2 regions of the Bacillus inaquosorum genome follow, and region 2 is predicted to be linked to the other one. Evidence: a T-box and tRNA genes for the amino acid it is inferred to sense, from the RefSeq annotation. Region 2 holds a T-box; the other holds one or more tRNA genes.
The links. The T-box of region 2 lies ahead of thrS (threonine--tRNA ligase). A T-box ahead of a tRNA ligase gene usually reads a tRNA of that ligase, here a tRNA-Thr.
Positions count from the first base shown of each region.

Region 1: it has a tRNA-Thr gene. The T-box ahead of thrS (threonine--tRNA ligase) is inferred to sense a tRNA for this amino acid. The anticodon was not compared.

Region 1 is NZ_CP096592.1:89,072-101,084, reverse strand. It holds gene ctsR (transcriptional regulator CtsR) at 1-177, opposite strand, end outside; rRNA gene rrf (5S ribosomal RNA) at 422-537, opposite strand; rRNA gene M1M80_RS00550 (23S ribosomal RNA) at 592-3,519, opposite strand; rRNA gene M1M80_RS00545 (16S ribosomal RNA) at 3,689-5,238, opposite strand; tRNA gene M1M80_RS00540 (tRNA-Ala) at 5,413-5,488, opposite strand; tRNA gene M1M80_RS00535 (tRNA-Pro) at 5,496-5,572, opposite strand; tRNA gene M1M80_RS00530 (tRNA-Arg) at 5,599-5,675, opposite strand; tRNA gene M1M80_RS00525 (tRNA-Leu) at 5,685-5,770, opposite strand; tRNA gene M1M80_RS00520 (tRNA-Gly) at 5,785-5,859, opposite strand; tRNA gene M1M80_RS00515 (tRNA-Leu) at 5,900-5,982, opposite strand; tRNA gene M1M80_RS00510 (tRNA-Lys) at 5,990-6,065, opposite strand; tRNA gene M1M80_RS00505 (tRNA-Thr) at 6,103-6,178, opposite strand; tRNA gene M1M80_RS00500 (tRNA-Val) at 6,183-6,258, opposite strand; rRNA gene rrf (5S ribosomal RNA) at 6,281-6,396, opposite strand; rRNA gene M1M80_RS00490 (23S ribosomal RNA) at 6,451-9,378, opposite strand; rRNA gene M1M80_RS00485 (16S ribosomal RNA) at 9,548-11,097, opposite strand; gene lysS (lysine--tRNA ligase) at 11,410-12,013, opposite strand, start outside.
Region 2 is NZ_CP096592.1:3,863,474-3,875,486, forward strand. It holds gene M1M80_RS19585 (YwhD family protein) at 236-754, opposite strand; gene M1M80_RS19590 (site-2 protease family protein) at 767-1,426, opposite strand; gene M1M80_RS19595 (2-hydroxymuconate tautomerase) at 1,535-1,723, shown strand; gene M1M80_RS19600 (MarR family transcriptional regulator) at 1,766-2,185, opposite strand; gene thrS (threonine--tRNA ligase) at 2,305-4,221, opposite strand; T-box leader at 4,274-4,496, opposite strand; T-box leader at 4,528-4,750, opposite strand; T-box leader at 4,782-5,010, opposite strand; partial or broken gene M1M80_RS19615 (MFS transporter) at 5,057-6,444, opposite strand; gene M1M80_RS19620 (Rrf2 family transcriptional regulator) at 6,441-6,914, opposite strand; gene M1M80_RS19625 (YwgA family protein) at 7,027-7,527, opposite strand; gene M1M80_RS19630 (HD domain-containing protein) at 7,563-8,864, opposite strand; gene M1M80_RS19635 (YuzB family protein) at 9,025-9,249, opposite strand; gene rsfA (prespore-specific transcription regulator RsfA) at 9,463-10,242, shown strand; gene M1M80_RS19645 (carboxylate/amino acid/amine transporter) at 10,385-11,233, opposite strand; gene M1M80_RS19650 (hypothetical protein) at 11,524-11,949, shown strand.

The DNA.
Region 1 (12,013 bases), 470 kb from region 2:
AACAATATATCCTCTTTCGCTTGTAAATCTGGTGTTGATGACATAATTTATTTGGGAAGGAACGCATTGAAATTTATCTGCAATTTCACTTCGTTTAATCTCTAAAATTTCCTTGCCATTTTGATCTAACACTCGTTTTAAATATTGTTCAATGATGTCAGAAATATTATGTCCCACTCAACCCCCTCCTTTACTGACTTTGACTATATTTGACTTTAATCTTACTATAAGGCGTTTCTCGAGAATTTTCAACTTTCTCGCTCTATCCTTTATTATTTCCATTTTCCCAGTCCATAAAACCTGATTGCCGATTTAAAATCCAGTGTAAAGTTATTATATTATACAATTAAATGAAATTTTATGATACCAATAAACCAGAATACAAAAAGGGCAGCTCATATGAGCTGCCCTTTTTTCAATTGCTTGGCGGCGTCCTACTCTCACAGGGGGAAACCCCCGACTACCATCGGCGCTGAAGAGCTTAACTTCCGTGTTCGGTATGGGAACGGGTGTGACCTCTTCGCTATCGCCACCAAACAAATTGAGAGTGTTCTCTCAAAACTAGATAACAGGTGTGACATCATTCAAAATGTGGTTAAGTCCTCGATCGATTAGTATCTGTCAGCTCCATGTGTCGCCACACTTCCACCTCAGACCTATCAACCTGATCATCTTTCAGGGATCTTACTTCCTTGCGGAATGGGAAATCTCATCTTGAGGGGGGCTTCATGCTTAGATGCTTTCAGCACTTATCCCGTCCGCACATAGCTACCCAGCGATGCCCTTGGCAGAACAACTGGTACACCAGCGGTGCGTCCATCCCGGTCCTCTCGTACTAAGGACAGCTCCTCTCAAATTTCCTGCGCCCGCGACGGATAGGGACCGAACTGTCTCACGACGTTCTGAACCCAGCTCGCGTACCGCTTTAATGGGCGAACAGCCCAACCCTTGGGACCGACTACAGCCCCAGGATGCGATGAGCCGACATCGAGGTGCCAAACCTCCCCGTCGATGTGGACTCTTGGGGGAGATAAGCCTGTTATCCCCGGGGTAGCTTTTATCCGTTGAGCGATGGCCCTTCCATGCGGAACCACCGGATCACTAAGCCCGACTTTCGTCCCTGCTCGACTTGTAGGTCTCGCAGTCAAGCTCCCTTGTGCCTTTACACTCTGCGAATGATTTCCAACCATTCTGAGGGAACCTTTGGGCGCCTCCGTTACCTTTTAGGAGGCGACCGCCCCAGTCAAACTGCCCACCTGACACTGTCTCCCCGCCCGATAAGGGCGGCGGGTTAGAAGGTCAATACAGCCAGGGTAGTATCCCACCGATGCCTCCACCGAAGCTGGCGCTCCGGTTTCCAAGGCTCCTACCTATCCTGTACAAGCTGTACCAACATTCAATATCAGGCTGCAGTAAAGCTCCACGGGGTCTTTCCGTCCTGTCGCGGGTAACCTGCATCTTCACAGGTACTATAATTTCACCGAGTCTCTCGTTGAGACAGTGCCCAGATCGTTGCGCCTTTCGTGCGGGTCGGAACTTACCCGACAAGGAATTTCGCTACCTTAGGACCGTTATAGTTACGGCCGCCGTTTACTGGGGCTTCAATTCGCACCTTCGCTTACGCTAAGCGCTCCTCTTAACCTTCCAGCACCGGGCAGGCGTCAGCCCCTATACTTCGCCTTACGGCTTCGCAGAGACCTGTGTTTTTGCTAAACAGTCGCCTGGGCCTATTCACTGCGGCTCTCTCGGGCTTGCACCCTAACAGAGCACCCCTTCTCCCGAAGTTACGGGGTCATTTTGCCGAGTTCCTTAACGAGAGTTCTCTCGATCACCTTAGGATTCTCTCCTCGCCTACCTGTGTCGGTTTGCGGTACGGGCACCTCTCACCTCGCTAGAGGCTTTTCTTGGCAGTGTGGAATCAGGAACTTCGCTACTATATTTCGCTCGCCATCACAGCTCAGCCTTATGGGAAACGGATTTGCCTATTTCCCAGCCTAACTGCTTGGACGCGGATATCCAATACCGCGCTTACCCTATCCTCCTGCGTCCCCCCATTGCTCAAATGGTGAGGAGGTGGTACAGGAATATCAACCTGTTGTCCATCGCCTACGCCTTTCGGCCTCGGCTTAGGTCCCGACTAACCCTGAGCGGACGAGCCTTCCTCAGGAAACCTTAGGCATTCGGTGGAGGGGATTCTCACCCCTCTTTCGCTACTCATACCGGCATTCTCACTTCTAAGCGCTCCACCAGTCCTTCCGGTCTGGCTTCACAGCCCTTAGAACGCTCTCCTACCACTGTTCGAAGAACAGTCCGCAGCTTCGGTGATACGTTTAGCCCCGGTACATTTTCGGCGCAGAGTCACTCGACCAGTGAGCTATTACGCACTCTTTAAATGGTGGCTGCTTCTAAGCCAACATCCTGGTTGTCTAAGCAACTCCACATCCTTTTCCACTTAACGTATACTTTGGGACCTTAGCTGGCGGTCTGGGCTGTTTCCCTTTCGACTACGGATCTTATCACTCGCAGTCTGACTCCCAAGGATAAGTCATTGGCATTCGGAGTTTGACTGAATTCGGTAACCCGGTAGGGGCCCCTAGTCCAATCAGTGCTCTACCTCCAAGACTCTTACCTTGAGGCTAGCCCTAAAGCTATTTCGGAGAGAACCAGCTATCTCCAGGTTCGATTGGCATTTCACCCCTACCCACACCTCATCCCCGCACTTTTCAACGTGCGTGGGTTCGGGCCTCCATTCAGTGTTACCTGAACTTCACCCTGGACATGGGTAGATCACCTGGTTTCGGGTCTACGACCACGTACTCATGCGCCCTATTCAGACTCGCTTTCGCTGCGGCTCCGCATCTTCTGCTTAACCTTGCACGGGATCGTAACTCGCCGGTTCATTCTACAAAAGGCACGCCATCACCCGTTAACGGGCTCTGACTACTTGTAGGCACACGGTTTCAGGATCTCTTTCACTCCCCTTCCGGGGTGCTTTTCACCTTTCCCTCACGGTACTGGTTCACTATCGGTCACTAGGGAGTATTTAGCCTTGGGAGATGGTCCTCCCGGATTCCGACGGAATTTCACGTGTTCCGCCGTACTCAGGATCCACTCAGGAGAGAACGAAGTTTTGACTACAGGGCTGTTACCTCCTATGGCGGGCCTTTCCAGACCTCTTCATCTACCTCGTTCTTTTGTAACTCCGTACAGAGTGTCCTACAACCCCAAGAGGCAAGCCTCTTGGTTTGGGCTAATCCCGTTTCGCTCGCCGCTACTCAGGGAATCGCATTTGCTTTCTCTTCCTCCGGGTACTTAGATGTTTCAGTTCCCCGGGTCTGCCTTCTCATATCCTATGAATTCAGATATGGATACCACTCCATTACGAGTGGTGGGTTTCCCCATTCGGAAATCTCCGGATCAAAGCTTGCTTACAGCTCCCCGAAGCATATCGGTGTTCGTCCCGTCCTTCATCGGCTCCTAGTGCCAAGGCATCCACCGTGCGCCCTTTCTAACTTAACCGTTAAAAAGAATCACTACGTGATATCTTGTCTTACTAATTGAATGTGATGTCTACTGTTATCTAGTTTTCAAAGAACACGTTTCGAAGGAATGATCCTTCAAAACTAAACAAGACAGGGAACGTTCTGTTTATAAGACCCAAGGTCTTATATTCCGTAAATATCCTTAGAAAGGAGGTGATCCAGCCGCACCTTCCGATACGGCTACCTTGTTACGACTTCACCCCAATCATCTGTCCCACCTTCGGCGGCTGGCTCCTAAAAGGTTACCTCACCGACTTCGGGTGTTACAAACTCTCGTGGTGTGACGGGCGGTGTGTACAAGGCCCGGGAACGTATTCACCGCGGCATGCTGATCCGCGATTACTAGCGATTCCAGCTTCACGCAGTCGAGTTGCAGACTGCGATCCGAACTGAGAACAGATTTGTGGGATTGGCTTAACCTCGCGGTTTCGCTGCCCTTTGTTCTGTCCATTGTAGCACGTGTGTAGCCCAGGTCATAAGGGGCATGATGATTTGACGTCATCCCCACCTTCCTCCGGTTTGTCACCGGCAGTCACCTTAGAGTGCCCAACTGAATGCTGGCAACTAAGATCAAGGGTTGCGCTCGTTGCGGGACTTAACCCAACATCTCACGACACGAGCTGACGACAACCATGCACCACCTGTCACTCTGCCCCCGAAGGGGACGTCCTATCTCTAGGATTGTCAGAGGATGTCAAGACCTGGTAAGGTTCTTCGCGTTGCTTCGAATTAAACCACATGCTCCACCGCTTGTGCGGGCCCCCGTCAATTCCTTTGAGTTTCAGTCTTGCGACCGTACTCCCCAGGCGGAGTGCTTAATGCGTTAGCTGCAGCACTAAGGGGCGGAAACCCCCTAACACTTAGCACTCATCGTTTACGGCGTGGACTACCAGGGTATCTAATCCTGTTCGCTCCCCACGCTTTCGCTCCTCAGCGTCAGTTACAGACCAGAGAGTCGCCTTCGCCACTGGTGTTCCTCCACATCTCTACGCATTTCACCGCTACACGTGGAATTCCACTCTCCTCTTCTGCACTCAAGTTCCCCAGTTTCCAATGACCCTCCCCGGTTGAGCCGGGGGCTTTCACATCAGACTTAAGAAACCGCCTGCGAGCCCTTTACGCCCAATAATTCCGGACAACGCTTGCCACCTACGTATTACCGCGGCTGCTGGCACGTAGTTAGCCGTGGCTTTCTGGTTAGGTACCGTCAAGGTACCGCCCTATTCGAACGGTACTTGTTCTTCCCTAACAACAGAGCTTTACGATCCGAAAACCTTCATCACTCACGCGGCGTTGCTCCGTCAGACTTTCGTCCATTGCGGAAGATTCCCTACTGCTGCCTCCCGTAGGAGTCTGGGCCGTGTCTCAGTCCCAGTGTGGCCGATCACCCTCTCAGGTCGGCTACGCATCGTTGCCTTGGTGAGCCGTTACCTCACCAACTAGCTAATGCGCCGCGGGTCCATCTGTAAGTGGTAGCCGAAGCCACCTTTTATGTTTGAACCATGCGGTTCAAACAAGCATCCGGTATTAGCCCCGGTTTCCCGGAGTTATCCCAGTCTTACAGGCAGGTTACCCACGTGTTACTCACCCGTCCGCCGCTAACATCAGGGAGCAAGCTCCCATCTGTCCGCTCGACTTGCATGTATTAGGCACGCCGCCAGCGTTCGTCCTGAGCCAGGATCAAACTCTCCGATAAAGTAGTTTGACTGACTACGCACATCGCTGTGCGATTTATTTAAAAAATGAATTAACAGGTACGTTTTGTCTTGTTTAGTTTTCAAAGATCATTTCGTTTGTTCGCTTTGTTAAAGCAACTTTATTAGTATACAACGCTGCTTCTTCAAAGTCAACAACTTTTTTGAAAAACTTTTGGTGGAGCCTAGCGGGATCGAACCGCTGACCTCCTGCGTGCAAAGCAGGCGCTCTCCCATCTGAGCTAAGGCCCCATTAAAATGGTCGGGAAGACAGGATTCGAACCTGCGACCCCATGGTCCCAAACCATGTGCTCTACCAAGCTGAGCTACTTCCCGATTTCCTATCTATTCTATTAGAATAATGGCGCGCCCGAGAGGAGTCGAACCCCTAACCTTTTGATCCGTAGTCAAACGCTCTATCCAATTGAGCTACGGGCGCAAAACTTAATGCCGAGGGCCGGACTTGAACCGGCACGGTAGTCACCTACCGCAGGATTTTAAGTCCTGTGTGTCTGCCAATTCCACCACCCCGGCGTGGATGGCATAGTTGGAGCGGAAGACGGGATTCGAACCCGCGACCCCCACCTTGGCAAGGTGGTGTTCTACCACTGAACTACTTCCGCAGACAGGATGTCCAGTTTTTATAACTGTTATCCTATATAATGCGGGTGAAGGGACTTGAACCCCCACGTCATAAAGACACTAGATCCTAAGTCTAGCGCGTCTGCCAATTCCGCCACACCCGCGTAAAAATGGTGAGCCATGAAGGACTCGAACCTTCGACCCTCTGATTAAAAGTCAGATGCTCTACCAACTGAGCTAATGGCTCTTCTTACAAGAGACTTGAATATTATATCATATAAAAGTGGTGCCGGCAAGAGGACTTGAACCCCCAACCTACTGATTACAAGTCAGTTGCTCTACCAATTGAGCTACACCGGCAAAATGGTGGAGGATGACGGGCTCGAACCGCCGACCCTCTGCTTGTAAGGCAGATGCTCTCCCAGCTGAGCTAATCCTCCATAATTGCACTAACGTGCAATTGCTTGGCGGCGTCCTACTCTCACAGGGGGAAACCCCCGACTACCATCGGCGCTGAAGAGCTTAACTTCCGTGTTCGGTATGGGAACGGGTGTGACCTCTTCGCTATCGCCACCAAACAAATTGAGAGTGTTCTCTCAAAACTAGATAACAGGTGTGACATCATTCAAAATGTGGTTAAGTCCTCGATCGATTAGTATCTGTCAGCTCCATGTGTCGCCACACTTCCACCTCAGACCTATCAACCTGATCATCTTTCAGGGATCTTACTTCCTTGCGGAATGGGAAATCTCATCTTGAGGGGGGCTTCATGCTTAGATGCTTTCAGCACTTATCCCGTCCGCACATAGCTACCCAGCGATGCCCTTGGCAGAACAACTGGTACACCAGCGGTGCGTCCATCCCGGTCCTCTCGTACTAAGGACAGCTCCTCTCAAATTTCCTGCGCCCGCGACGGATAGGGACCGAACTGTCTCACGACGTTCTGAACCCAGCTCGCGTACCGCTTTAATGGGCGAACAGCCCAACCCTTGGGACCGACTACAGCCCCAGGATGCGATGAGCCGACATCGAGGTGCCAAACCTCCCCGTCGATGTGGACTCTTGGGGGAGATAAGCCTGTTATCCCCGGGGTAGCTTTTATCCGTTGAGCGATGGCCCTTCCATGCGGAACCACCGGATCACTAAGCCCGACTTTCGTCCCTGCTCGACTTGTAGGTCTCGCAGTCAAGCTCCCTTGTGCCTTTACACTCTGCGAATGATTTCCAACCATTCTGAGGGAACCTTTGGGCGCCTCCGTTACCTTTTAGGAGGCGACCGCCCCAGTCAAACTGCCCACCTGACACTGTCTCCCCGCCCGATAAGGGCGGCGGGTTAGAAGGTCAATACAGCCAGGGTAGTATCCCACCGATGCCTCCACCGAAGCTGGCGCTCCGGTTTCCAAGGCTCCTACCTATCCTGTACAAGCTGTACCAACATTCAATATCAGGCTGCAGTAAAGCTCCACGGGGTCTTTCCGTCCTGTCGCGGGTAACCTGCATCTTCACAGGTACTATAATTTCACCGAGTCTCTCGTTGAGACAGTGCCCAGATCGTTGCGCCTTTCGTGCGGGTCGGAACTTACCCGACAAGGAATTTCGCTACCTTAGGACCGTTATAGTTACGGCCGCCGTTTACTGGGGCTTCAATTCGCACCTTCGCTTACGCTAAGCGCTCCTCTTAACCTTCCAGCACCGGGCAGGCGTCAGCCCCTATACTTCGCCTTACGGCTTCGCAGAGACCTGTGTTTTTGCTAAACAGTCGCCTGGGCCTATTCACTGCGGCTCTCTCGGGCTTGCACCCTAACAGAGCACCCCTTCTCCCGAAGTTACGGGGTCATTTTGCCGAGTTCCTTAACGAGAGTTCTCTCGATCACCTTAGGATTCTCTCCTCGCCTACCTGTGTCGGTTTGCGGTACGGGCACCTCTCACCTCGCTAGAGGCTTTTCTTGGCAGTGTGGAATCAGGAACTTCGCTACTATATTTCGCTCGCCATCACAGCTCAGCCTTATGGGAAACGGATTTGCCTATTTCCCAGCCTAACTGCTTGGACGCGGATATCCAATACCGCGCTTACCCTATCCTCCTGCGTCCCCCCATTGCTCAAATGGTGAGGAGGTGGTACAGGAATATCAACCTGTTGTCCATCGCCTACGCCTTTCGGCCTCGGCTTAGGTCCCGACTAACCCTGAGCGGACGAGCCTTCCTCAGGAAACCTTAGGCATTCGGTGGAGGGGATTCTCACCCCTCTTTCGCTACTCATACCGGCATTCTCACTTCTAAGCGCTCCACCAGTCCTTCCGGTCTGGCTTCACAGCCCTTAGAACGCTCTCCTACCACTGTTCGAAGAACAGTCCGCAGCTTCGGTGATACGTTTAGCCCCGGTACATTTTCGGCGCAGAGTCACTCGACCAGTGAGCTATTACGCACTCTTTAAATGGTGGCTGCTTCTAAGCCAACATCCTGGTTGTCTAAGCAACTCCACATCCTTTTCCACTTAACGTATACTTTGGGACCTTAGCTGGCGGTCTGGGCTGTTTCCCTTTCGACTACGGATCTTATCACTCGCAGTCTGACTCCCAAGGATAAGTCATTGGCATTCGGAGTTTGACTGAATTCGGTAACCCGGTAGGGGCCCCTAGTCCAATCAGTGCTCTACCTCCAAGACTCTTACCTTGAGGCTAGCCCTAAAGCTATTTCGGAGAGAACCAGCTATCTCCAGGTTCGATTGGCATTTCACCCCTACCCACACCTCATCCCCGCACTTTTCAACGTGCGTGGGTTCGGGCCTCCATTCAGTGTTACCTGAACTTCACCCTGGACATGGGTAGATCACCTGGTTTCGGGTCTACGACCACGTACTCATGCGCCCTATTCAGACTCGCTTTCGCTGCGGCTCCGCATCTTCTGCTTAACCTTGCACGGGATCGTAACTCGCCGGTTCATTCTACAAAAGGCACGCCATCACCCGTTAACGGGCTCTGACTACTTGTAGGCACACGGTTTCAGGATCTCTTTCACTCCCCTTCCGGGGTGCTTTTCACCTTTCCCTCACGGTACTGGTTCACTATCGGTCACTAGGGAGTATTTAGCCTTGGGAGATGGTCCTCCCGGATTCCGACGGAATTTCACGTGTTCCGCCGTACTCAGGATCCACTCAGGAGAGAACGAAGTTTTGACTACAGGGCTGTTACCTCCTATGGCGGGCCTTTCCAGACCTCTTCATCTACCTCGTTCTTTTGTAACTCCGTACAGAGTGTCCTACAACCCCAAGAGGCAAGCCTCTTGGTTTGGGCTAATCCCGTTTCGCTCGCCGCTACTCAGGGAATCGCATTTGCTTTCTCTTCCTCCGGGTACTTAGATGTTTCAGTTCCCCGGGTCTGCCTTCTCATATCCTATGAATTCAGATATGGATACCACTCCATTACGAGTGGTGGGTTTCCCCATTCGGAAATCTCCGGATCAAAGCTTGCTTACAGCTCCCCGAAGCATATCGGTGTTCGTCCCGTCCTTCATCGGCTCCTAGTGCCAAGGCATCCACCGTGCGCCCTTTCTAACTTAACCGTTAAAAAGAATCACTACGTGATATCTTGTCTTACTAATTGAATGTGATGTCTACTGTTATCTAGTTTTCAAAGAACACGTTTCGAAGGAATGATCCTTCAAAACTAAACAAGACAGGGAACGTTCTGTTTATAAGACCCAAGGTCTTATATTCCGTAAATATCCTTAGAAAGGAGGTGATCCAGCCGCACCTTCCGATACGGCTACCTTGTTACGACTTCACCCCAATCATCTGTCCCACCTTCGGCGGCTGGCTCCTAAAAGGTTACCTCACCGACTTCGGGTGTTACAAACTCTCGTGGTGTGACGGGCGGTGTGTACAAGGCCCGGGAACGTATTCACCGCGGCATGCTGATCCGCGATTACTAGCGATTCCAGCTTCACGCAGTCGAGTTGCAGACTGCGATCCGAACTGAGAACAGATTTGTGGGATTGGCTTAACCTCGCGGTTTCGCTGCCCTTTGTTCTGTCCATTGTAGCACGTGTGTAGCCCAGGTCATAAGGGGCATGATGATTTGACGTCATCCCCACCTTCCTCCGGTTTGTCACCGGCAGTCACCTTAGAGTGCCCAACTGAATGCTGGCAACTAAGATCAAGGGTTGCGCTCGTTGCGGGACTTAACCCAACATCTCACGACACGAGCTGACGACAACCATGCACCACCTGTCACTCTGCCCCCGAAGGGGACGTCCTATCTCTAGGATTGTCAGAGGATGTCAAGACCTGGTAAGGTTCTTCGCGTTGCTTCGAATTAAACCACATGCTCCACCGCTTGTGCGGGCCCCCGTCAATTCCTTTGAGTTTCAGTCTTGCGACCGTACTCCCCAGGCGGAGTGCTTAATGCGTTAGCTGCAGCACTAAGGGGCGGAAACCCCCTAACACTTAGCACTCATCGTTTACGGCGTGGACTACCAGGGTATCTAATCCTGTTCGCTCCCCACGCTTTCGCTCCTCAGCGTCAGTTACAGACCAGAGAGTCGCCTTCGCCACTGGTGTTCCTCCACATCTCTACGCATTTCACCGCTACACGTGGAATTCCACTCTCCTCTTCTGCACTCAAGTTCCCCAGTTTCCAATGACCCTCCCCGGTTGAGCCGGGGGCTTTCACATCAGACTTAAGAAACCGCCTGCGAGCCCTTTACGCCCAATAATTCCGGACAACGCTTGCCACCTACGTATTACCGCGGCTGCTGGCACGTAGTTAGCCGTGGCTTTCTGGTTAGGTACCGTCAAGGTACCGCCCTATTCGAACGGTACTTGTTCTTCCCTAACAACAGAGCTTTACGATCCGAAAACCTTCATCACTCACGCGGCGTTGCTCCGTCAGACTTTCGTCCATTGCGGAAGATTCCCTACTGCTGCCTCCCGTAGGAGTCTGGGCCGTGTCTCAGTCCCAGTGTGGCCGATCACCCTCTCAGGTCGGCTACGCATCGTTGCCTTGGTGAGCCGTTACCTCACCAACTAACTAATGCGCCGCGGGTCCATCTGTAAGTGGTAGCCGAAGCCACCTTTTATGTTTGAACCATGCGGTTCAAACAAGCATCCGGTATTAGCCCCGGTTTCCCGGAGTTATCCCAGTCTTACAGGCAGGTTACCCACGTGTTACTCACCCGTCCGCCGCTAACATCAGGGAGCAAGCTCCCATCTGTCCGCTCGACTTGCATGTATTAGGCACGCCGCCAGCGTTCGTCCTGAGCCAGGATCAAACTCTCCGATAAAGTAGTTTGACTGACTACGCACATCACTGTGCGATTTATTTAAAAATGAATTAACAGGTACGTTTTGTCTTGTTTAGTTTTCAAAGATCATTTTCGTTCACTTCGTTCAAGCGACTTTATTATTATAACTCGATGACTCAGTGAAGTCAATAACTTTTTTGAAGTTCTTTTTTTCGTTATCGCCTTGTTTAGCGGCAACGAATAATAATATACCACCTTGTAAATAATAGTGCAATAGTTTTTTTGAAGAAATACTTAGGAATTTAAAAAGAGCGGCATCCCTTCATAGAGAAAGGATGCCGCTCTTCTTTATTAGCGTTGTCTCATTTGCGGGAATAACAGCACATCGCGAATAGAAGGAGCATTCGTCAGAAGCATAACCAGACGGTCGATACCGATGCCTAAGCCTCCTGTTGGCGGCATACCATATTCCAGAGCTTCAACAAAATCTTCATCCATTAGATGAGCTTCATCGTTACCAGCTTCACGCTCTTTTAATTGCGCTTCAAAGCGTTCTCTTTGATCAATAGGATCATTCAGCTCTGTAAACGCGTTTGCGTGTTCACGGCCAACGATAAACAGTTCAAAACGGTCTGTGAAGCGCGGATCCTCTGGGTTTTTCTTAGCTAGAGGAGAAATTTCTACAGGATGTCCGTAAATAAACGTTGGCTGAATAAGCGTTTCTTCAATTTTTTGTTCGAAGAACTCGTTGATGATATGGCCTACTGTCATTGAGTCTTTAATCTCTACGCCATGTTCTTTTGCATATTCGCGTGCCTGCTCAACAGTAACCTCTTCCCAGAAATCAATACCAGTCGCTTCCTTGACTGCGTCAACCATATGGATTCTTTTCCACTCAGGTTTAAGATCGATTTGTTCATCCCCGTATTGGATCGTAGTTGTTCCAAGCACTTCT
Region 2 (12,013 bases):
GCAATCGAACTGAACAATAGTTTTGGTAACCCTTCGGGGATAAAGAGGTCATTTTATTCCACGTCGGCTTTCGTTACCCAGTCACCGGTTTCGACATCATATCCCCCTAAAAATGAAAAACCCCGAGTCTTGTTTCGGCTCGGGATTTTCCATGTCCTATTTCTGTATCACCAGTTTACTCAATGTTTACGAAAAATAGTTCAAATATTCTAAAAGTTCACAGAAAATTCACAAATTAATTGTCTTCTGGAAGCAGGCCTGTTTTTAATTCATCTGAGGACCGGTCCCATAGGCCCTGATCATGTTTTTTCAGAAATTCGCCTAGTACACGTTTCGAGCTGTCGTCCATTTTATCGATGATAATTTTCCGCTTCATGGATTTATCCATCAGATTCACATGCTCAGGCAGCGACTTGTAGCCTCTTCTGATGCTTCTGTCGACCGTCATTTCACAGGCTGTCACACCAGCGTAATAAGGCCCCTCTTCTTTTCTGTCAATCGTTACCCACACAAGCCAGTATGGTTTTCCGTTAGGAACTTCTTCTTTATTCGGCAGAAATTTAATTCCTTTTTCAACGGTGCTGCGGGCGTGCATGGCGCCGATGTCAACGAACGCTTCTTTTTCCTCTACATCGACGAATACGGGAGAAATGTTATCGAGGCTTAGCGCCCCTACACCGAAGCCGCCGTGTCCATCTGTCGGATCACTTTTGATAATATTAAACCCGATTGATTTTTTCTTTTTTTCTTCCATGAGTTCTACCTCCTACAAAAGCGGTTGAAATATCGCTGAAAACAGCTGTAAAATCCGATCTCTTCCGGCATTTAGCAGCGGCCAAAGCACGTAAGATCCGAGCGGTGTCACAAACAGAACCAAAAAGACGATAAAGCCGTAGCTCTCCGCCTGCGTCATCTTGGCACGCACCCCTGGCGGAACGAGATCTTCAATAATACGATAGCCATCGAGCGGAGGAAGCGGCAGCAGATTAAATAAAAACAAGACAAGATTCAGCTGTATCCAAATGGAAAAAAACTGATCCAGCCCCGTGCTGAACGCCGCAAGCATCTCCATTCCGTATGCATGCATCAACACTAACAAAAAGAAACCGACAAACGCAAGAATCAGGTTACTGACGGGCCCGGCGATGGATACGAGCACGCCGGCAAGCCGAGGTTTCTTAAAGAAGCGGCGATTGACAGGAATAGGGCGCGCCCATCCGAATCCGGCCACCAGAATCAAAATGGTTCCGAACGGATCAAGGTGTTTAATGGGATTCAGCGTCAGCCTTCCTTCTCTTTTCGCTGTATCGTCACCGAATTTGTACGCGACATAGGCATGGGCAAGCTCGTGCATCGTAAACGACACAATTAACGTGATGACGAGGTATGGCATTAACGATAACGGATAATATAAAAAACGGTCCAAGTGAGATATCCCTCTTTCTAAAAATGCAAGAATTTACTTTATTCAGTATACTATAAGAAACCTCTTTTTCTAAAGAGAGGAAACGAGATAAAGGAGGATTCAGCACCCATGCCATACGTAACCGTCAAAATGCTCGAAGGCCGTACAGACGAGCAAAAACGCAATCTTGTCGAGAAAGTAACAGAAGCCGTAAAGGAAACCACCGGTGCTTCTGAAGAAAAAATTGTTGTGTTTATAGAAGAAATGAGAAAAGACCATTATGCCGTCGCAGGCAAACGCCTGAGCGATATGGAATAATCTCTATAAAGCCGGCGCTTCGCGCACCGGCTTTTTCCATCCTTATTGGGTCAGCTTCGCAATAATCGCTAATAACGCCTTTTTCTCTTCTGCTGTCAAACGTTCAAACATGCCGTCAATCAGTCCCTGGCGGTTTTCGATCATTTGCTCAGCCGCTGCCCTGCCCGATTCAGAAAGCGTAATCCATACAGTGCGGCGGTCATTGTTATTTCTGGATCTCTCAATGAATCCCTCCTGCTCTAAATGATTAAGAGCAGTGGTCGTAGCAGAGGGAGACAGTGTGACCTCCTTCAGAATATCCTTTATGGTGCAGCTCCCATGCCTGTATATGATCCGCAGAATAAATCCTCTTACATTATTTACGTGTTTCGGAACGGTGGCTTCATCTAATTGCTTCGTGCTTTTCAAATATTTTGTAAGTGCGTGATCCAGCAAATTTGCTTCCAGTTTGTCATGGTCCATGTAGATTTCCCCATTTCGAGATGCATTCATAACATACGAACGATATGATTTACTTATTATTTTACTGATTCCGGATAGGGAAAGTCAAAAAAGCAAAATGAGAATTTACAGCTTTTCTCCTAGATACTTCGATTTTTCACCTGTTTGACAAGTTTTTCTTTAAACGTCTGAAAAGGAACGTGTTCATTCTGCTGATGTCCGAATTGTCGGACGTTTACCGCACCTTCCTGCTCTTCATGATCTCCAAGCACCAGCACGTACGGGACTTTCTGCACCTGCGACTCTCTGATTTTGTAGCCCAGCTTCTCATTGCGCTCATCAATGCCTGCTCTTATCCCCAGCTGCTTCAGCTCTTCCTGCACCTTTCTGCAATAGTCCAAGTGAACGTGCGAAACCGGTAGGATTTGAACCTGGATCGGTGCAAGCCAGACTGGGAATGCCCCGCCGAAATGCTCGATCAAAATGCCGAAGAAACGGTCGATCGAGCCGAATACCGCTCTGTGTATGACAACAGGACGAACCTTTTCATTGTGTTCATTGATATATGTTAAATCAAATTTTTCCGGCATTTGAAAATCAAGCTGAATTGTCGCGCATTGGTGGCTCCGTTTCAGGGCATCTTTTATGTGAAAATCAATCTTCGGCCCGTAAAACGCCCCATCGCCTTCATTAACCTCATAAGGCAGGCCGAGCTCCTCAAGGACGTTTGCTAAGGCACGTTCCGATGCTTCCCAAAGGCTGTCATCGCCTAATGAATCCTCCGGGCGAGTCGAGAGTTCGACCGAATATTCGAAGCCAAATGTACGATATACCTCATCAATCAGCCCAATCGCTTCTTTGATCTCACTCTCAATCTGATCCTCCCGAACGAAGATATGGGCATCATCCTGGCAAAACGTACGGACGCGAAGCATTCCGTTTAAAGCACCGCTGTATTCGTGGCGATGCACCTGGCCGAATTCCGCCATGCGAATCGGCAGATCCCGATAAGAATACAAGCTGTTTTTAAAGATGAGCATGTGGCCCGGGCAATTCATCGGCTTCATTGCGAATCTTGTATCATCAACTTCTGAAAAATACATATTGTCCCGATAATGATCCCAGTGGCCTGACTGCTCCCATAACCGCTGATTCATCATAAACGGCGTACGCACCTCATCATAGCCGGCCTTTGTTTGCAGCTCACGCGAGAAGCGTTCCAGCTCATTGCGGACAATCTGCCCTTTTGGCAAATAAAACGGCATCCCCGGCGCTTCTTCAGAAAACATAAACAGCTCTAATTGTTTGCCCAGCTTGCGGTGATCACGTTTTGCCGCTTCTTCCAGCATATGCAGATGCGCATCAAGATCTTTTTTCTTTTGAAACGCAACCCCGTACACCCGCTGGAGGACTTCATTTTCACTGTCTCCGCGCCAATAAGCGCCCGATACTCTTGTCAATTTGAACGCCTTGATCATTCCTGTAGAAGGAAGATGAGGCCCGCGGCACAGGTCAACGAATTCTCCCTGCTGATACAGCGCAATGTCCTCCCCCCGCGGAATATCCTTCAAAATCTCCAGCTTAAACGGCTCGCCTTTTTTGGCAAACAGCTCTTCAGCCTCTTCGTAAGAAACCTCATTTCGTTTGATTTCAAGGTTCTCATTTATAATGTTCTTCATTTCTTTTTCGATGGCCTTTAAGTCTCCTGATGTTAAGCTTTTCTCCAGCTTCATGTCATAGTAGAAGCCGTCTTCAATCACTGGACCTATCCCCAATGACACGTCGCCGTACAGCCGTTTCACCGCTTGAGCCAGCACGTGCGCTGATGTGTGGCGAAGCACCTGCAAGCCTTCTTGGGAATCAAGTGTGACAATCGAAAGCTCAGCATCCTCCTCCAGCTTGAAGCTGAGATCAACAAGCTTGCCGTTGACCTGGCCCGCAGCCGCCTTCTTTTGCAGACTGGAACTGATAGAACCAGCCGCTTCTTTAATAGTGACGCCTTTCGGATATTCCTTGATCTGTCCGTCCGGAAGCTGAATGTGTACATGTTTACTCATTTTAAACACTCCTTATCAATTGTTGTATATAAAAAAACACACCCGTCCCGCTGAAAGGGACGAGTGTGTGATTTACCCGTGGTTCCACCCAAGTTCCCGACAAACGCTATGTTTATCGGCTCGGTGCTGTAACGCAGCATAGACGGCATTGGATACTTCAGTTCCCCAATGCTGCTCCAAGGCGGTAAATGATATTCCTAAGCTGGGAAGCTCTCACCTTTCCTTCCCTCTCTGAAAACCGTAAATATCATTCATGTCCTTTTCTTCGCATATATTCAATTCATAAAAAAACACACCCATCCCTCTAAAAGGGACGAGTGTGTGATTTACCCGTGGTTCCACCCAAATTCCCGACAAACGCTATGTTTATCGGCTCGGTGCTGTAACGCAGCATAGACGGCATTGGATACTTCAGTTCCCCAATGCTGCTCCAAGGCGGTAAATGATATTCCTAAGCTGGGAAGCTCTCACCTTTTCTTCCCTCTCTGAAAACCGTAAATATCATTCATGTCCTTTTCTTCGCATGTATTCAATTCATAAAAAAACACACCCATCCCTCTAAAAGGGACGAATGTGTTTATTATCCGTGGTTCCACCCAAATTCCCGATCAACACACATGGTGTATCGGCTTTAAGGTGCTGTAACGCAGCATGACGGTATCAGATACTTGATTTCCCCGATACGGCTCAAAGGCGGTAAGCTGCTTTCCCTGCGTTAGGAAGATCTCAGCTGTCCTTCCCTCTCTGGAAACCGTAAAAAGCATCTCGTGTCCTTATCAGTGCCTGTTGTTTCAATAATTTTTTATATCTTACTATATATTCCCACAAAGCGCAATCAGTGATTTACATTTTTTTCTGACGCGGCAGTCCCGTTATGGGCAACCAGAAACAGCCATACAAGCAATGCGGCGAGGCTGTACGCCGCTCCCATCATCAAAAACGTAAACCCGGCACCGGCATACCAAGTGGCAGACAGATGAATGATCACCCCGGATACCGCTACGCCGACCAAGGCTCCGATTTGCCGGTTCGCATTTAAAGCCGCGCCGGCGATATTCGCATGCTTTTGCCCGGCAGCCTGCATGATTACAGTTGTCATGGCAGGAACTGTAATGCCGGTGCCAAGGTTCATGACAGACATCAAAACAGCCAGCTGCCAATAAGGAAAATCCGGTGAAATCAGCACAAATAACAGCAATGCAATGATACAGCTGACCGTCATTGACACAAACATAAGCTGCCCTGCTTCGAACCGATTCGCCAGACGGGCAAACAGCAGGTTGCCGATCACGAAGACGGCCATCATCGGCAGCAGCTCAACTCCGGCCATAAAGGAGCTTGCGCCTCTTGCTTCCTGCAAAAAAAGACTCAGCATAAACATGCCGCCGAAAAGGGCAAAATTGAGCAGAAAACCGACAAACTGAGCAGCTGAGAAACGGCCGTTTTTATATAAGGACACCGGCAGAATCGATGTTTTCGCAGAGATTTCCCGCAGCAAAAACAGCACAAATGCCAAAAGCGCCGCCGCGAATGCACCGAGAATTACGGGCGAACGCCAGCCCGCTGAAGGCCCCTGTATCAATGCGCCGCCACTCCAAGCAGGTGCCCTGTGATATTCACGTGCCTGCTTTTTCCCGGCACGCGGTCGAGTATTCGGTAAGCTGAAATGAGCGCAGCCGCCCCTAAAGGCACGTTGATCAGAAAAATACTCTGCCAGCCTGCTGCTTGTACCAGCACACCGCCGATAAAGGGCCCAAGGCCAGAAGCGGCGGACACAAAGGCAGCCCACAACCCAAACATTTTCGCCCGCACCCGCTCATCAGGGTAAGAGGCCGCCAAAAGGCTGAGTGAGCTCGGCATAAACAAAGCCGCGCCAATTCCCTGTATGAGGCGTCCGGCAATCAGCATCTGGCCATTAATCGATACCGCACAAAGGCAGGAGGCCAGGACAAAAATGGCCAAGCCCAGTATATATATCGCCTTCGAGCCGAAACGGTCAGCCAAGGCTCCGCCCGCCAGCAGAAGTGAAGCAAACGTAAGGATGTACCCGTCCACAACCCATGTCACACCTGAAAGTGACATCGAAAGAGCGTTTTTCATATCTGCCATTGCCACATTCACAACGGTTACATCAAGAGTAGCCATGAGAAAACCGAGAGCGAGCACGATCAGCACGGATATTCCTGATGATTCTGATTTTTGTAACGGCCCGCTATTTTTCATTGCAATTGCCCTTTCAATTGCTGGTTTACCCAATCATCTATTTTTTCAAGATCATACAATTCCCCGACTCTGTCCATGACATGCTGCAAGGATTCTTCTCTCATGAGATTGGCCCATTTATCCTCGATTTCCCCCATGACTGTCTCCAGCACACAGTTACTTTCACCCTCGAATACGGATTGCAGCAGGCCTTTCCCCTGATACATCGAACCTCTGCCTTCAACCGCTTGATAAACATCATAGAGCGTAATGTCCGTCAAAGGCTTCGTAAGGGTAAAACCGCCCTTCGTCCCCGGTATGGATTCTGCCAAACCGGCCTGAACCAATGTTCTCATCAGCTTCTTCAAATAAGACGGAGACACACGCAAACGCTGGCTGATTGCCTCTGACGTTAAAGAAGACTGTACGGGCAGCCGTGACAATAACAGCAGCACAGAAACCGCCTGCTCCATCCCTGATTTCATTTTCATCATACTTCACTCCTGATTCATTATGGATAACTAATATCCACAATAGATCCCTTAGCAACTTTTGTCAACAAAAAAAGCAAAAGAAACGGTTCATTTCTTTTGCTTGGTATGGTTAACAAATCTGCTTCAGTTCCTCTATGTATTGAAGCGCTTCGTCATATTCTTCATTTGTATATTTTTGCTTGCTTTTGATTGTAAAGACTTTTTCTTTCTTTTCCTCAGCCTCAAGCCCGTCAAAGTAAAGGATCGTGGAAACCAGCTCTAAAAACCGTGATGAACGGCTGTTTACACTGTCGATATAGCCTTTAATATCCGGCATATCCAGATCAGCATGGTCTAAAAACGCGGAGCCTGTCTCAGTCAGTGAATAACGGTATTGAAAGTAGCCGCCCTTTTTTTCCTTCACCTCATGCAGAAATCCAAGGTTGCACAGCTCTTCAATCTGGAGCGTCAGTTCCTCTGAATACGGTCCGTAAAAGTGAAAATCATATTTCTCATAGAAAGGAAACTGCATTTTTTTAGCGATATAAATCATTTTCTGCAGCTTCTTCCGCCCGATGATTTCTCCAGAATCCGAGAACACCTTCATCAGTTTTGCATGTTCTTTCAACAAATTCCCGACATCTCCTTTTTCCTTCTTTCCAATTTCTATGTCAGTCCCAGCAGCTGCCGGATTTTCATTTTCGCTTCCGGATGTTCAGAGCCGTCACAAATCAGGTCCTTCGGATAGTACAGCTTGTGGTCCGTCCGCCGTTTTCCGGAGATGGATTCGACAATAGCCGACTGTCTGGACAGCTCTTTAATTTGGCCGTTTTGCGTCAAGAGATGGATCGGCAGACGCTCCTCTTCCTCTCCCGGACGGTAAAAATCGTATGGCAGATCTGAAGAAGAATCGACGACCAAATAATAGCTCGGATCGATTCCCGCCTCTTTGAACAATGAAGTCAGCTCAAAATATGCCGACATTTCTTCGTTCGGATTGAATTCAACGTATTGGAACAGCTGGCGGTTAATGAATCTGCGGCACAAATCGGATAAAATCGCATCTTCTTCATCCTCCCAGGCCTGGAAGTAATACAAAATAATAGATTCATCCAGCTTCAAATAATCCTCCAGCGTCAATTTCCCTTCAAAAATAGAATAGAAATGAACCGGAGCGTGAGTGAACACATAGCCTTCATCGTGCAGCTGCTTCGCCCTGTGAAGAATCTTCGTTAAAATAACCTCTGCGCTTCTTGTCACAGGATGGAAATACACCTGCCAGTACATTTGGTAGCGGCTCATGATATAGTCTTCGACAGCGTGCATCCCGCTTTCTTTAATGACGATCTGATCCTCGCGCGGGCGCATCACCCGAAGAATCCGCTCCATATCAAAATGGCCGTAGCTGACGCCCGTATAATAAGCGTCGCGCTGCAGGTAATCCATGCGGTCTGCGTCAATCTGACTCGAAATTAGGCTGACCACTTGCTTGTTTTTATATGTTTTGGCAATGACTTCAGCAACATCCTGCGGGAAACGTGGGCTCACCTTTCTGAGCACCTGATTGACCTCAGTGTCCCCCAAAATGATATCTCTTGTAAAATCTTCGTGGTCAAGGTGAAAGACTTTTTCAAATGAATGCGAGAACGGCCCGTGCCCGAGATCATGAAGCAGCGCCGCGGCCAAACAGAGTTCGCGCTCACTGTCATCCCATTCATGGCGGCCTTTAAAGACGTCATCAACCATTCTCCTGACAATTTCATAGACACCGAGAGAATGGTTGAACCGGCTGTGCTCAGCGCCATGGAACGTCAAATACGTCGTGCCGAGCTGCTTAATTCTGCGGAGACGCTGAAATTCGCGGGTTCCGATCAAATCCCATATCAGCTTGTCCCGTACATGAACATAGCGGTGCACCGGATCTTTAAACACTTTTTCTTCTGATAATTTTCCATTTGGATACGCCATCGTCATTCCCTCTTTTTTTTAGCCGTGTTTCTATTATATCGACTCTATTCTTTGAAAACATCCTTGAATTTGCCCGGCGATTTGTTCCATCTTTACGAAAAACACATGATGTGAAGCAAAAAAGCCTGACCTGAGGGCCGAGGCTATTGAAAATATGTTTTTACTTTTTTATTTTCTTTTTTACTTTGTCAATCAGCTCATCCTCTGTCGGAGCTGACAGCGGACGATTGTTCACAAAAGCAAATGATTTTTTCCGTCCGGGCCCGCAATAAGATTGGCATCCTACCTCAACCTTTGCGTCCGGGTCCACTTCTTTTAAACGCGGCAGCAATGTTTTGATATTAGTGGCTTGGCAATCATCACACACTCGAAATTCATTAGCCATGACGTACGCTTCCCTTCATTTCTATGTTCATCTATGTGAATAACCTAAAATCGCTTTTCAAAAAAATCACATCACTCTTCATTTTACAAGGATTCGACTGTTCCTGCAAGCCGCTCCATCCTTCGTATCTCCTATTCTTTCAGCCAACTTGTATAAATGTTTTCCATACTGGACATTCTAATACCATGAAAAGAAAAATGGGAGTTGAGATAAATGACAAAACAGCGACAAGACGCTTGGTCAGAAGAAAATGATCTGCTTTTAGCCGAAACAGTGCTTCGGCATGTGAGGGAGGGCAGCACCCAGCTGAACGCCTTTGAAGAAGTCGGTGATAAATTGAACCGGACATCCGCAGCCTGCGGATTCAGATGGAACGCGGTAGTCCGCCATCAATATGAAAAAGCGCTACAGCTTGCGAAAAAACAGCGAAAACAGCGGATGAGAGCGCTCGGAAACGGGCAGCCAGCGAAAAAAAGACTATTATATCAGCCTCCTGCGGTTGATCCTGGAATCATTCAAGAAACCGCTGCAGAGGAGCCGGCCAAAACGGACGCACCATCAGCCGAAAATGAGCAGCAGCCTTTAATGTCAGGCGAACACATGCCTTTTGTGGATGAAAGCTTTAAGGAAGAGTTAGCTAGTCTATCACACTTATTGTCTCCTCAAACGCCTGCTGCTGCGCCTGAGATGACAATGAATGATGTGATCCGCTTCCTGCAGAATTACGAAGGCAATAACGAGCAATCATCGGCATTAAAAATGGAAAATGAACGTTTAAAGAAAGAAAATCAGGAATTGCAAAGCAAAACGGAACAGCTTGAGGCAGAAGTTCAAAAGCTTGAAAAAGACCAAAAAACGATCCAAGAAGATTATGAAACCTTGGTAAAAATTATGAATAGAGCCAGAAAGCTAGTTTTATTTGAAGAAGATGAACATGCCTCTCCGTCCTTCAAAATGGATCGGAACGGCAATTTAGAAAAATTAGCGGAATAACTTAGAAAAATCCCAAAACGAGCTGCTGTTTTGGGATTTTCACCATGTGCAAAATCCCCTTTTCCATTAAGAAAAGAGGATTTTATCATTTTGCTGCGAGCCCCGCTATTCTTGTAAAATGAGGCCAAGCTTAGTGAATCTATTAAGACATGTGAGCTGTCTCAGCCGTTTTTTGATTACGAGGCGCAGCGGAAATGACCAGAAGCCCCAGCAGCATAAGTGCAATGCCGAGCCACGAGGAAAGTGAAAGCATTTCCCCTATGAAAAACACGCCCAGCAATGAGGCCGTCAGCGGTTCAGCTAAAGACAGCGTGACCGCCGCCGAGGCCGGAACCCCGGTAAGCCCTTTCACAAACAAAAAGTAAGCGGCACATGTTGCAATTAACCCGATGTAAAGGCTCGTTCCCAGTCCTCTCGGGGTCAATATCCACGAGATATCTGACTGCCATAAAAGCGGCGTCAGCAAGATGGCGCTGATCATAAAGACAACGGCGGAAGTCGCTCGCGGAGGCTGGGTTTTCATCATCGATTTACTGATTAGCGTATAGCCCGCAAAAGAAGCACCCGCTCCAAGCGCCATTAGAACACCAGCAGCATCAACCCGAACATTGGAACTGTCGGAAAACAGGAGCCAGCAACCCGCTAAAGCCAGTACAGTCGCGACCCACCAAGAGTTTCGCGGGCGTTTTTTCAATACGGCCCACTCCATACTCCCGGCAATGATAGGTGCACTGCCGATCGCAATCACAGTCCCCACAGCGATTCCGGTTTCTTTAACGGCTGTGAAAAACAGCGGCTGGTAACACGCCATACAAACTGCTGCTGATGACCAATTTTTCACATGAAGCTTCCTGCTGATCCAAACCGCAAGCAGCATGGCGCTTCCTCCTATTAATAATCTGAACGCTCCGAATGCCAGCGGTGTGGAGCTTTCTGGAGCCATCGCCTGAACAGTTCCCGTAGTTCCCCAGAAAAAAGCCGCAGTAAGTATAGTTTAACCGCAGAAATTATATCCCAAAATACCGCACCTCCCAAGATAGTATCTTAATAAATAAAGTAAAATAATACGATCTATTTTCCTGAGACTTTCAAAAGTTGAGTGAATTTACAGTGATTTTGTTATAAAACCATTTTAAGACTTGCTTAAAAAGAGATTAAAATTTGAATTAATTACTAAAAAAGCGTTTACAAATTTAACCGTGCTTGCTAAAATAACTGTTGACTTAAGTCTAGTAAAAATCTTCAATTGAGGAAAAATTTATAATTAGGGAGATGGAATATTTGAAAGCATTTAAGTTTTTACTATCCATTGGTCTTGCATTATCAGTAATTTTATCAGTAAATATGCCAAAAGCTGATGCAGCGAAATGTGTACGAACTCATCTAGGATTACAGTGTAATAACAATGTACATGCTGTTAAAAATGTAAGTGTTTATTATACAAAAAGCCAAGTGAAGAAAATTGTAAGCAGATATAATAACTTAGGGTCAAATAAATCCTTGATCATTGGTTATATAGCTAGTTTAAGATCACCACAAATAGGTCTTGGAACTTTAATGTATCAAGTTGGGGCTAATAATATGATTAAACCTTTTAAAACGGCAAAGTCTAAAGGTACCGGCCTTCAAATATCCTATAAAGTTACTATTTATAAAGGGTCTAATGCACTAACTAAAGTTTCAAATGTTAAATATAAGTATAAATAATTTAAAAAGTGTACCAATGACTTCTCCCCAAGTCATTGGTTTTATTTTAACCACTTATTTTTAA